DNA from 3 places in the Lysinibacillus sp. FSL H8-0500 genome. Region 3 is predicted to be linked to each of the others. Evidence: riboswitches for the same ligand, from Rfam matches in the RefSeq annotation. Region 3 holds a riboswitch; each other region holds the start of a gene.

Region 1 (3,201 bases), 380 kb from region 3:
GAGGTAAATAAGAAAATTTTAGGACGCTTTTTTGGCACTCTCACAACGATGTGCTTTTTAATCACAACCATTCTTTCAACAGGCGAATTATTATATTTTATTGGTATTTTTATGCAAACAGAGATTATGCCAGAAACACCTACGATGGCCTTTGCTCTGCTTTTTAGCATTATTATTATGTATGCAGCCTACTTAGGTATTGAAACCTTTGCACGTTCTGCTGAAATTCTCTTTCCGCTATTTTTCTTGATTTTTATTTTTTTCGTGATTTGTATTGCACCACAAATTACGTTTGACAATATACAGCCGATGTTGGAGGCTACGAAAACATCGATGCTCTATAGTATTGCACGCTTTTTAAGTATCTTTTCATTTCCATTAGTGGTGCTATTAATGCTTTATCCAATAACGGTCAATGTACAGCATTCTGCACAAAAAGGCTTTTATAGAGGCACTATTATTGGTGGGGTTGTTCTTACAACAATGGTAACACTCTGCATACTTGTCTTAGGACCCGATAACACTGCTGCTCGAACATTTCCTAGCTATGCGCTTGCACAAAGAATATCAATCGGTAATTTTTTGCAGCGCATTGAAGTGATAATGGCGTTTATGTGGATTACGACTCTGTATATTCGAACATTTATGTACTTCTATGCAAGTGTTGTAGGACTTGCCCAGATGCTAAATATCAAGGATTATCGACCCCTTGTTGTGCCAATGGGCTTAATGATACTTGGACTATCGCAAATTGTGCATCCAAATATTATTCATTCCAATAACTACAATAATGAAATTTGGCCTATTTTATCATTTATCCTAATGATTTTACTGCCTATTCTATTGCTAGTGGTGGCTATTATTCGAAAGCCTAAGCCACAAAAGAAGGAAGAAGTCTAATTTCCTCTGCATAGCGAGAAGAAATTAGACTTTATTGATAAACTAAATATGATATTCAAGCTCTTCCACCAAATCCCATTCATATGGTGTTTCTTGATAAACATAGTAGTTCAACCAGTTTGAAAATAATAAATGCGTATGGGCACGCCATGTATTGATGGGAGCTTGTGTTGGGTCATCATTTGGAAAATAATTAACAGGCACTGCCGTAGCAAGCCCCTTCTCCATATCGCGATGATATTCATCCGCCAATGTTGTCGCATCATACTCTAAGTGACCTGTAATCATAATATTTTTATTATCCTTCGATTGTACAATAAAGACTCCTGCATCCTCTGAATAGGACAATAAACGTAAATCAGGGTGATTACGTACCTCATCAATGGAGACAGAAGTATGGCGTGAATGCGGCGCTGTAAATAAATCGCTAAAACCACGCACTAAATCAACCGTTAAATCGGTAATAACATGGGAATAAACCCCTGAGCATTTAGCAGGAAGCTCAAACTTACCAATACCATAATGATGATAGAGTGCTGCCTGTGCCCCCCAACAAATATGAAGAACAGATGTCACATTGGTTTTGGACCAATCCATAATTTCCTTTATTTCTTGCCAATAGTTCACGTCCTCAAATTCCATTTTCTCGACGGGCGCTCCTGTAATAATCATGCCATCATAGCGACGATGACGAATTTGCGAGAATGTTGTGTAAAATAGCTGTAAATGTGATTTACTCACATTTTTTGATTTATGTGTCGCCGTATTTAAAAAGGTAATATTAACCTGTAACGGCGTATTTCCTAATAAGCGTAGCAATTGCAATTCTGTTTTTTCTTTTTCAGGCATTAAATTTAAAATTAATATACTTAACGGACGAATTTGCTGTGTTCTTGCGCGATCCTCTTCCATCACGAAGATTTTTTCCTCACGTAAATGTTCTCCAGCTGGTAAATTTTTCGGAATATTAATTGGCATCTTGCATTCCCCTCTCTGTTATTGCTTACAATTAAAAAATCCCTCTCATTCCATACGAGATAGAATGAGAAGGATTTTTTCACGTCCACTCTTATCTCTCAAAGGAAAAATCCTTTGCTGGAATTAGCACCTTTCTAACCATTGTTAGAGGTTGCTGAAGCGTCATCGGGCCAAATCCCTCTGCTTTCTCTTGATAAGGTTTATTTAACTACATCGAATTGTAGCACTATTTAAAATATTTGACAATAGGGTTTAGCATTCCTCTGTTGAAAAACACCCTACTTCTTTTGTCAACTTTTATAATCTTGTTGTATAACATACGAAAAGGTTTAAGTCTACTGAAGAAATTTCTGCTACAATTTTATCAAGCCTATTTTCCGCAACAACAATTTCATCGTGATATCCATCATCAATTTCCTGTCGTTGCTATGCATTAAGCTTCTTCAGGATAATAAAGGTTTTTTCGCAAACAAACATCCCTATGTGTCAATGTTTCTCCATCAAATCGCAACCAAATTTCATCATCCGCCATCACCCCATGCGTTTTTCGCACAATGCCCCAGCGATTAAATGCCTGCATACCAAGACTTTCCAACAATTCATCCGCATTAGCACGAGTAGGAGGGAAAGTGCGCCATTTCAACCATTTCTCAAGCTCCTCGATTGTAATATGCCCCTCCATATTCGGTGAAAACTGCTTATTAAAATCATCAATATAATTTATAACATACGGTGTTCCACCATTCATAGGCTTTAAATCCACTCGTGCAATAATATCATCCATCCACATCACATCAAACTTCAAATAATCAATCATCACAATCACTTCCTTCATAGAAAAGATGGGCAAAACTAGGGTCATTTAATTGCGAAAGTAACACTTGCTTTGCTCGTCCAAAATCAATAACCGTTGTTTCAAGTAATTGCAGTAGCTTTGCCTTATTAATAAATGCAGGTCCCCTATATAGGGCGAGCTGTTTTGAGAAGTTAGAATTAAATGGTTTTGCTTTCACTTTTCTTTTTAAAATGCTCAATGGCTTACCTAGCGGATAGTCTTTTTCATCCGATAAAAAACTAAGTCCATTATCAAAAATTGGTGCAAGTCGCCATGATTTTCTGGTAGGATCATAGAGAAATAAAATATTATTTGTATGACGATCTTCGTTCAAAATAAGCGCATCAAATGCAAGCAAACGAGCCACTTCTGTTCGTACATCCAGCCCAGTAAATACTTCAACCTGTTGCATCAACTGTTCAAATTTCTCTGCTGTCGATAATGCCGTATGATTTAAAATGGCATCTGTTGTTGTGAAATTGGCTTCA
Region 2 (3,201 bases), 2.3 Mb from region 3:
GGGACAGCTAGTTATCAATAACCCTAGCCTTTATTCTGACCAACCTGTTGTAGATACGGGCAATGTACAACATGCTGGTATTAAATATAGTACGCTTATCCTTAAAGGGGGTAAAAATCAAATAATAAACTTTAGTAAAAGTCTTTTAAGTGATAAAAGCTCAGTTGAATGTGTCGTTTTTTCTAAAACAGGGCAAACCTTAAACAACGAATTTGAGGTATATAAAGAAAAAATTTCTAATAGTAGTATAGAAGAAACAGAGCCTGTTGGCGTAATAGTGGCTGGTGAGGACGAAGAAATCAGAAGGTTAACAAAAAAATTCAGTTTATTAAAATAAATTATCTTAAAGGGCGAAACTGTATCCTATAAGATAGACACTTAAAAAAATATCTTATAGGATGCTTTTATTGATAATGAGGAAAAAGCTGGTGGACAGATCACACCAAACGCTTCTTCCAGCTCTGGAATACTTACCTCGTCATGTGAAAGGACATCTATTTCTAAACAGAACCAATATCTGTTACCATTATTTCAGCCAGCTCTCCTCCTTTGAAAATAACACCTAAAACTCTTGTCATACATAAGATAAGATATCAGTTATAGGATAGGAGGAATTACATTGTATTACAATCCTTATCCATATTTTATTCATCCCTACCAGTATCCACCCCAGCAGCTTGCCATTAGACCTTTGGCAATGCCAACCAATAATGGCCCCTTTCCACCCATCGATACACATAAATTCAAAGCCTCAGCTACACGGATCAAGACGATGATACGGCAAGCACAATTACTAACGGATAAAATTGATAGCTCCCAGCAATTTGCCCATGATTTAATGAATGCAGCGCAGCTTTCAAACAAAACACAAGTTGAGCAATTAATTTCATCTGCTGGTATCACCATGAAATTCGAAACAAACTATACGCCAGATGGTTTCCAAATACGTCTTATTGATAGTGGCTGTTGTGGTATCACCTTGAATATGAATTGGTGAAAAACATTAACCTTGTATTCCTATTGAAGTTGTAAACAATAAAAATGTATGGTAGAGTAGTAATAATTATTATTTTTGAATATTCTTATATTTTTTCTTATCGAGAGAGACAGAGAGAGTGGCCCGATGAAGTCTCAGCAACCAGCTTAACAGTATGGTGCTAATTCCAAAGGGCAAGGTTTTGTCCTTACAGATGAGAAGACGAACTTCTATATGTTTTATACAGGAGTCCTCTTCTATATAAGGGGATTCCTTTTTATTTACTACTATCAACAGAAAGCAGGGAGCTAAATGGCAAACGAACTTTTACAAGCATTGCAATTATTAAAATCAAAACAATGGGTTGATTTAACACATACATTCGGCCCTAACTCACCACATTTTTTTATGTTTGAAGATGCAAAATTTGAAACATTATTCTCTCATGATGATGGCTTCTTTGCCCAACAATTCACGTTCCCAGGTCAATATGGTACACATATCGATCCACCCATTCATTTTGTGCGAGACAGACGTTACCTAGAAGAATTAGAGCTAAAAGAACTTGTTCTTCCTCTTATCGTCATTGATAAATCACAGGAGGCAGCGAGCAATCATGATTTTACGCTAACGGTTCAGAATATTCTCGATTTTGAAACCCAGCATGGAGAGATTGAAGCAGGTACCTTTGTAGCACTTCGTACAGATTGGAGTAAACGTTGGTCAGATAAGGAGGCCTTCAATAATACAGATGAGCTTGGACATAATCATATTCCAGGCTGGGGCTTAGAGGCCCTGCAATTTTTATTCAAGGAACGCAAAATCAGTGCGATTGGACATGAAACCTTCGATACCGATTCTGCTGCAGATTTTCGTAAAAATGGTAAGTTAAATGGTGAATATTTCGTGCTTGAGCAAGACACCTATCAGATTGAGTTAATGACTAATTTGGACAAGCTGCCTACGAAGGGCGCTATCATCTTCAATATTGTACCTAAGCCAGAAAAAGCATCGGGCTTCCCTGTGCGGTCATTTGCTATTTTACCATAATATAAAAGTCGGTATAGCGTATACCGACTTTTATTTTTGTACATTTCTTTTTTTGAATAGATAATAAGCAATGAGCATCCCCACAATAAACAATAGGATGAGATAGATACTATAATGGGATAAATAGTATCCAACAAATCGCCACTTCTCTCCAAGCGTCTTTCCTAACGATATAAATGTGAAAGTCCAGATAAATGCCCCTATATAAGCGAAAAGTGCAAACTTTTTATAGGGATAATTATTAATAGCTGCAATATAAGCCGTTAGGTGGCGGACACCTGGAATAAAATAGCCTATTACTAATAAGAGAGGGCCAATTTTGACAAACATTTTTTTAGTAAAAGCTATTTTTTGTTCAGTAATATAAACCTTAGGACCATATTTCTGCAATAATGGTAAGCCAAAGCGATAACCGATATAGTAGCTTAAGGTAATGCCTCCAACTGCACCAATCATGGCACTGATTAATGCAGGAATATGTGCAAGATTTTTTCGATAAACACTATAGCCTATATATGTCAAAAATACCTCATCTGGAAGCGGCAGTCCGACAATACCGCCAATTAGTATCACGATAATACCCAAATACCCATAATGTTCAATTAGAGATTGTATATGATGCACCATAAATCTATCCCACCTAAAAATTTTTAAACAAATGATCAATAGGTTTCATTATAATTTGAAATATCTACTACTTTAAATAATTCAAAGCTGACACAGGGTAAACTCTATACTACCTTGGTAACAAATTTTGTAGCATTTTTTTAAGTAAGCTACCGTTCCCCGTCTTCAACCCCAATCCTACCTGCTCCAGTATATCATTATTACCATCACTAAAGGCTTATTGCATCCTCTGCGTTCATATTAAAGTAATCCAGTACAACCTTAACAGCTATTGCCCTGGAAACATCCTGCTGTCATACTTCGCAATATAAGGATGTCATCGCTGTTATATATATTCAGAAATTGAGCGACATATCTTTTTCAGCCTACCTGTCCCAAATAGGCACATAAGAAACACCCCTTCATCCACAATACTTTTATTCATAATCAGAAGATAATATTTCCCACATCGCATATAGATCTATTGGGCTTTGTACACTATTCATCGACATGCGAGGTTATGCTATTGTTTCTGTACAATAGCTTGTACATTTTGAACAGTTATGGGT
Region 3 (3,201 bases):
GTACAGGTGTGACGCTAACAAGTGAGGGGTATACAATGCTACGAGCGATGCGGCAGGTTTTAGATGCGCAGGAGCTATTGCAGCAGGAAGCTGCTCATATTTTGGGTGTCACAAGAGGTAAGGTGCGGATTGGCGTTATTTCAAGTATCTCATCAAATTGGATGCCAGAAATTATTCGTATTATGGATCATCAGTTTCCAGGGATACGGGTAGAATTGCGTGAGGGCGATTATTATGAAATCGAGCAATGGCTACTAAGTGGTGAAATAGAGGCGGGATTTTTAAATGGTCAAAAGTCGGCACAATATCAATTTACGGAATTGCAGCAGGACCCTTTGTTGTGCATTGTTTCGGCTAAAAGTCCTCTTTATGATAAAACAGAGGTTGATATTGCGGATTTGGAGGAAATGCCCTTTATTATGACCTCTTATAAGGGTACAAATGATGTGAAGGTTCTTTTAGAGCAATATCATGTAAAGCCAAATATTCGCTTTGAGCTATCAGAGGAGGTTGGGATTCTCTCCATGATCTCCCACCATCTTGGTATTAGTATTTTACCGCAGCTTGTTATTCATAATTTACCGTCAACATTAAAGGCTATTCCATTAAAACAAGGGGGCTATCGGACAATTGGTATTGCGATGAAGCATCATGCCTCGCCTGTAACGAAGAAATTTGCGGAAATTTTAAGTGCTTGGTTAAAGGAGCAAAACAGTGTGCTGTAGCTATTGAAGCCTATCCTTGCATTACGTTAAAATAGGATTTGTATATATTGTAGAAAATAGGTGAGTGTATGGGGACATTACAAGGTAAAACCGTACTTATTACAAGTGGGGGAACACTTGAAAAATGGGATCGTGTACGAGGGCACACGAATTTATCAAAGGGGACAATGGGCTGCTATTTAGCAGAGGCAGCACTTGTAGCAGGTGCTTATGTTTTGTATATGCATGGCTATTTTGCACAGCTACCAGTCAATCATAGTAAAATGCAAACTATTAAATTTGAGGGTATTGAGGATTTAGGCGAGAAACTTCGCCACGCTGTGCAAGAACAACAAGTGGATATTATCATTATGGCGGCTGCTGGCTCCGATTGGGTCATTGATAAGGTGTATGACCAATCAGGCAATTTAATGGAGGAGGCGGGAAAAATGCCTTCTGATGAGCCACCTATTATTCATTTTAAAAAAGCACCAAAACTATTAGGGCAAATAAAGGACTGGCAACCAAATGTTACATTGGTAGGCTTTAAACTAGAGGCAACAGACGATGAGGCATTTTTACTTGCGCGTGCAAGATTACGTATGGAAACAGCACAGGCGCAGTTTATGGTGGCAAATAGCTCTCAATCGTTATATGGTGGAGATGAGCCTCATTGGATTGTACCAGCAGAGGGGCAGCCGATCAAGGTGATGGGCAAAGAACAAACAGCGCAAGCATTGATAACATGCTTACAACAAGAAACTGTGTAGAAGGTATACTTCTGCACAGTTTTTTTATGGCTATGCAGCGCTAAATGTGTAATTGTCTGCATACAATGCTAGAAGAAATCGAGATAAATATCGTATTACAAAGTATTCGACTAGGTTTTCTAATAATTTATATTGACAATTGTATAGCACAATTATAAAATTATTTCCAAGTAAGCAGTGCTCTTATCGAGAGAGGTGGAGGGATTTGGCCCAATGAAGCCTCGGCAACCAATAGAATAGATGCCAATAGTATCTAAAAGATAAAGGGGCTATCCATCAATTGAACTCTTTTGTAAAGGAAGCATGAAAAAGAAGGGGTGTATGATATGGCACAGTCGGTAAAAGTGGATGATAAGAAGTTAGAGGCTATCGCGAAGGCTATTCAAAATCTTGAATTTGGTGAAGTGCATATTACGATTCAGGATGGTGTAATTGTGCAAATTAATAGGCTAGAAAAACAGAGATTTCCGCAGAAAAAATAGTGATGATTTCAGTTGAACGATGTCATAGGCCACAACTAAGCAGAAAGGATGTCCTTTGCTTACAAGTGGCCCTTTTTTGTGTAACGATTAACGATAAAAGCTTTTTGGAATCTCGCCAATATGGCGACGATGATACAATAAAGGCTCTTTTGGTGAATTTGTAATATCTAGCACCTGCCCAATAAAAATAGTGTGGTCACCAGCATCAACCTGTTGATATGTTTTACATTGTAAAATAGCTGCTGTATCATGTAAAATCGGTAGGTCAAGGGAGGACATAGACCACTTTGCCTGGGCAAAACGATCTGGCACTTTGCTGGCAAATAGCGTACATAAAAGTTCTTGATCACTCGCTAAAATATTGACTGCAAATGTTGACGCTGCTGTAAAATAGGAATGAAGCTGAGATTTTTTATCGAGTGACCATAAAATAAGGAGTGGGTCAATCGAAACAGATGCAAAGGAATTAACGGTTAAGCCAAGCGGTTGTGTGTCATGGCATGTAGTAACAACCGTTACACCTGTAGGGTAATTACCTAGTGCTAATTTAAAAGCAGTTACTTGATCTGTCATTCAAATCACCTCGTTATTATTTTCAATGAAGTTAAATAGCTATCATTGTCTTGCATAAATTTTAAACGAATCCAACATATAGGTAAAGGTAATCGGGAAAGAAAGGGGAATGACCATGACTTTATATTTCGATCATCTGGTTCAGCAAGTGGAATCACCAGAAAATATAAAGGTTTTCTTTAACAAACGAAATATCCATACAGTAAACGGTGGTCAGCATACAATGTGGGGGACTTATAATACATTAAGCTATTTTGGCTTAAGCTATATTGAGCAAATTGCGGTGTATGATCGTGATTTATTTGAGCAGGCGGCATTAAACCCTTACACTCTACATTATACGTTTAAACGGGATGGAGAGGACCAAGGATTTTCACGAATTGCATTACGCACAACAAATATAGAGGCAGAGGGTGAACGATTGCGTGCATTAGGCTTTGATGTTTATGGACCTGATGCTTGTAGTCGCACAAGACCAGATGGCTCTGTTGTAGAGTGGAAGCTGCTGCATTTTGGTAAGCCTGACCTTGCCATTGACTTTCCATTTCTTATTGAATGGGCGGAGGATGATAAGGAGCGTTTTGCACAATTGCAGGCAAGTGGTGCAATTCATCAGCAGCAAAATATTACAATGGAAGCGGTGCTGTTTGTTGTAAGGGACGTACCGACAAC

What was found. Region 3 has a riboswitch for S-adenosylmethionine ahead of MHB44_RS09035 (YezD family protein). Riboswitches for the same ligand answer to the same signal wherever they lie in the genome.
Region 1: linked by a shared signal. The riboswitch ahead of metA (homoserine O-succinyltransferase) and the one ahead of MHB44_RS09035 (YezD family protein) in region 3 are both predicted to bind S-adenosylmethionine.
Region 2: linked by a shared signal. The riboswitch ahead of MHB44_RS21595 (cyclase family protein) and the one ahead of MHB44_RS09035 (YezD family protein) in region 3 are both predicted to bind S-adenosylmethionine.

What each region holds. Positions count from the first base shown of each region.
Region 1 is NZ_CP150292.1:2,302,496-2,305,696, reverse strand. Features, by position in the region: gene MHB44_RS10975 (endospore germination permease) at 1-900, shown strand, start outside; gene metA (homoserine O-succinyltransferase) at 943-1,878, opposite strand; SAM riboswitch class I at 1,967-2,078, opposite strand; gene MHB44_RS10965 (hypothetical protein) at 2,312-2,695, opposite strand; gene MHB44_RS10960 (HipA domain-containing protein) at 2,688-3,201, opposite strand, start outside.
Region 2 is NZ_CP150292.1:4,486,115-4,489,315, forward strand. Features, by position in the region: gene MHB44_RS21585 (DUF2000 family protein) at 1-337, shown strand, start outside; gene MHB44_RS21590 (hypothetical protein) at 620-997, shown strand; SAM riboswitch class I at 1,092-1,197, shown strand; gene MHB44_RS21595 (cyclase family protein) at 1,289-2,026, shown strand; gene MHB44_RS21600 (DedA family protein) at 2,057-2,653, opposite strand.
Region 3 is NZ_CP150292.1:1,918,853-1,922,053, forward strand. Features, by position in the region: gene MHB44_RS09025 (LysR family transcriptional regulator) at 1-725, shown strand, start outside; gene MHB44_RS09030 (phosphopantothenoylcysteine decarboxylase) at 794-1,474, shown strand; SAM riboswitch class I at 1,655-1,741, shown strand; gene MHB44_RS09035 (YezD family protein) at 1,801-1,956, shown strand; gene MHB44_RS09040 (flavin reductase family protein) at 2,044-2,529, opposite strand; gene MHB44_RS09045 (VOC family protein) at 2,645-3,201, shown strand, end outside.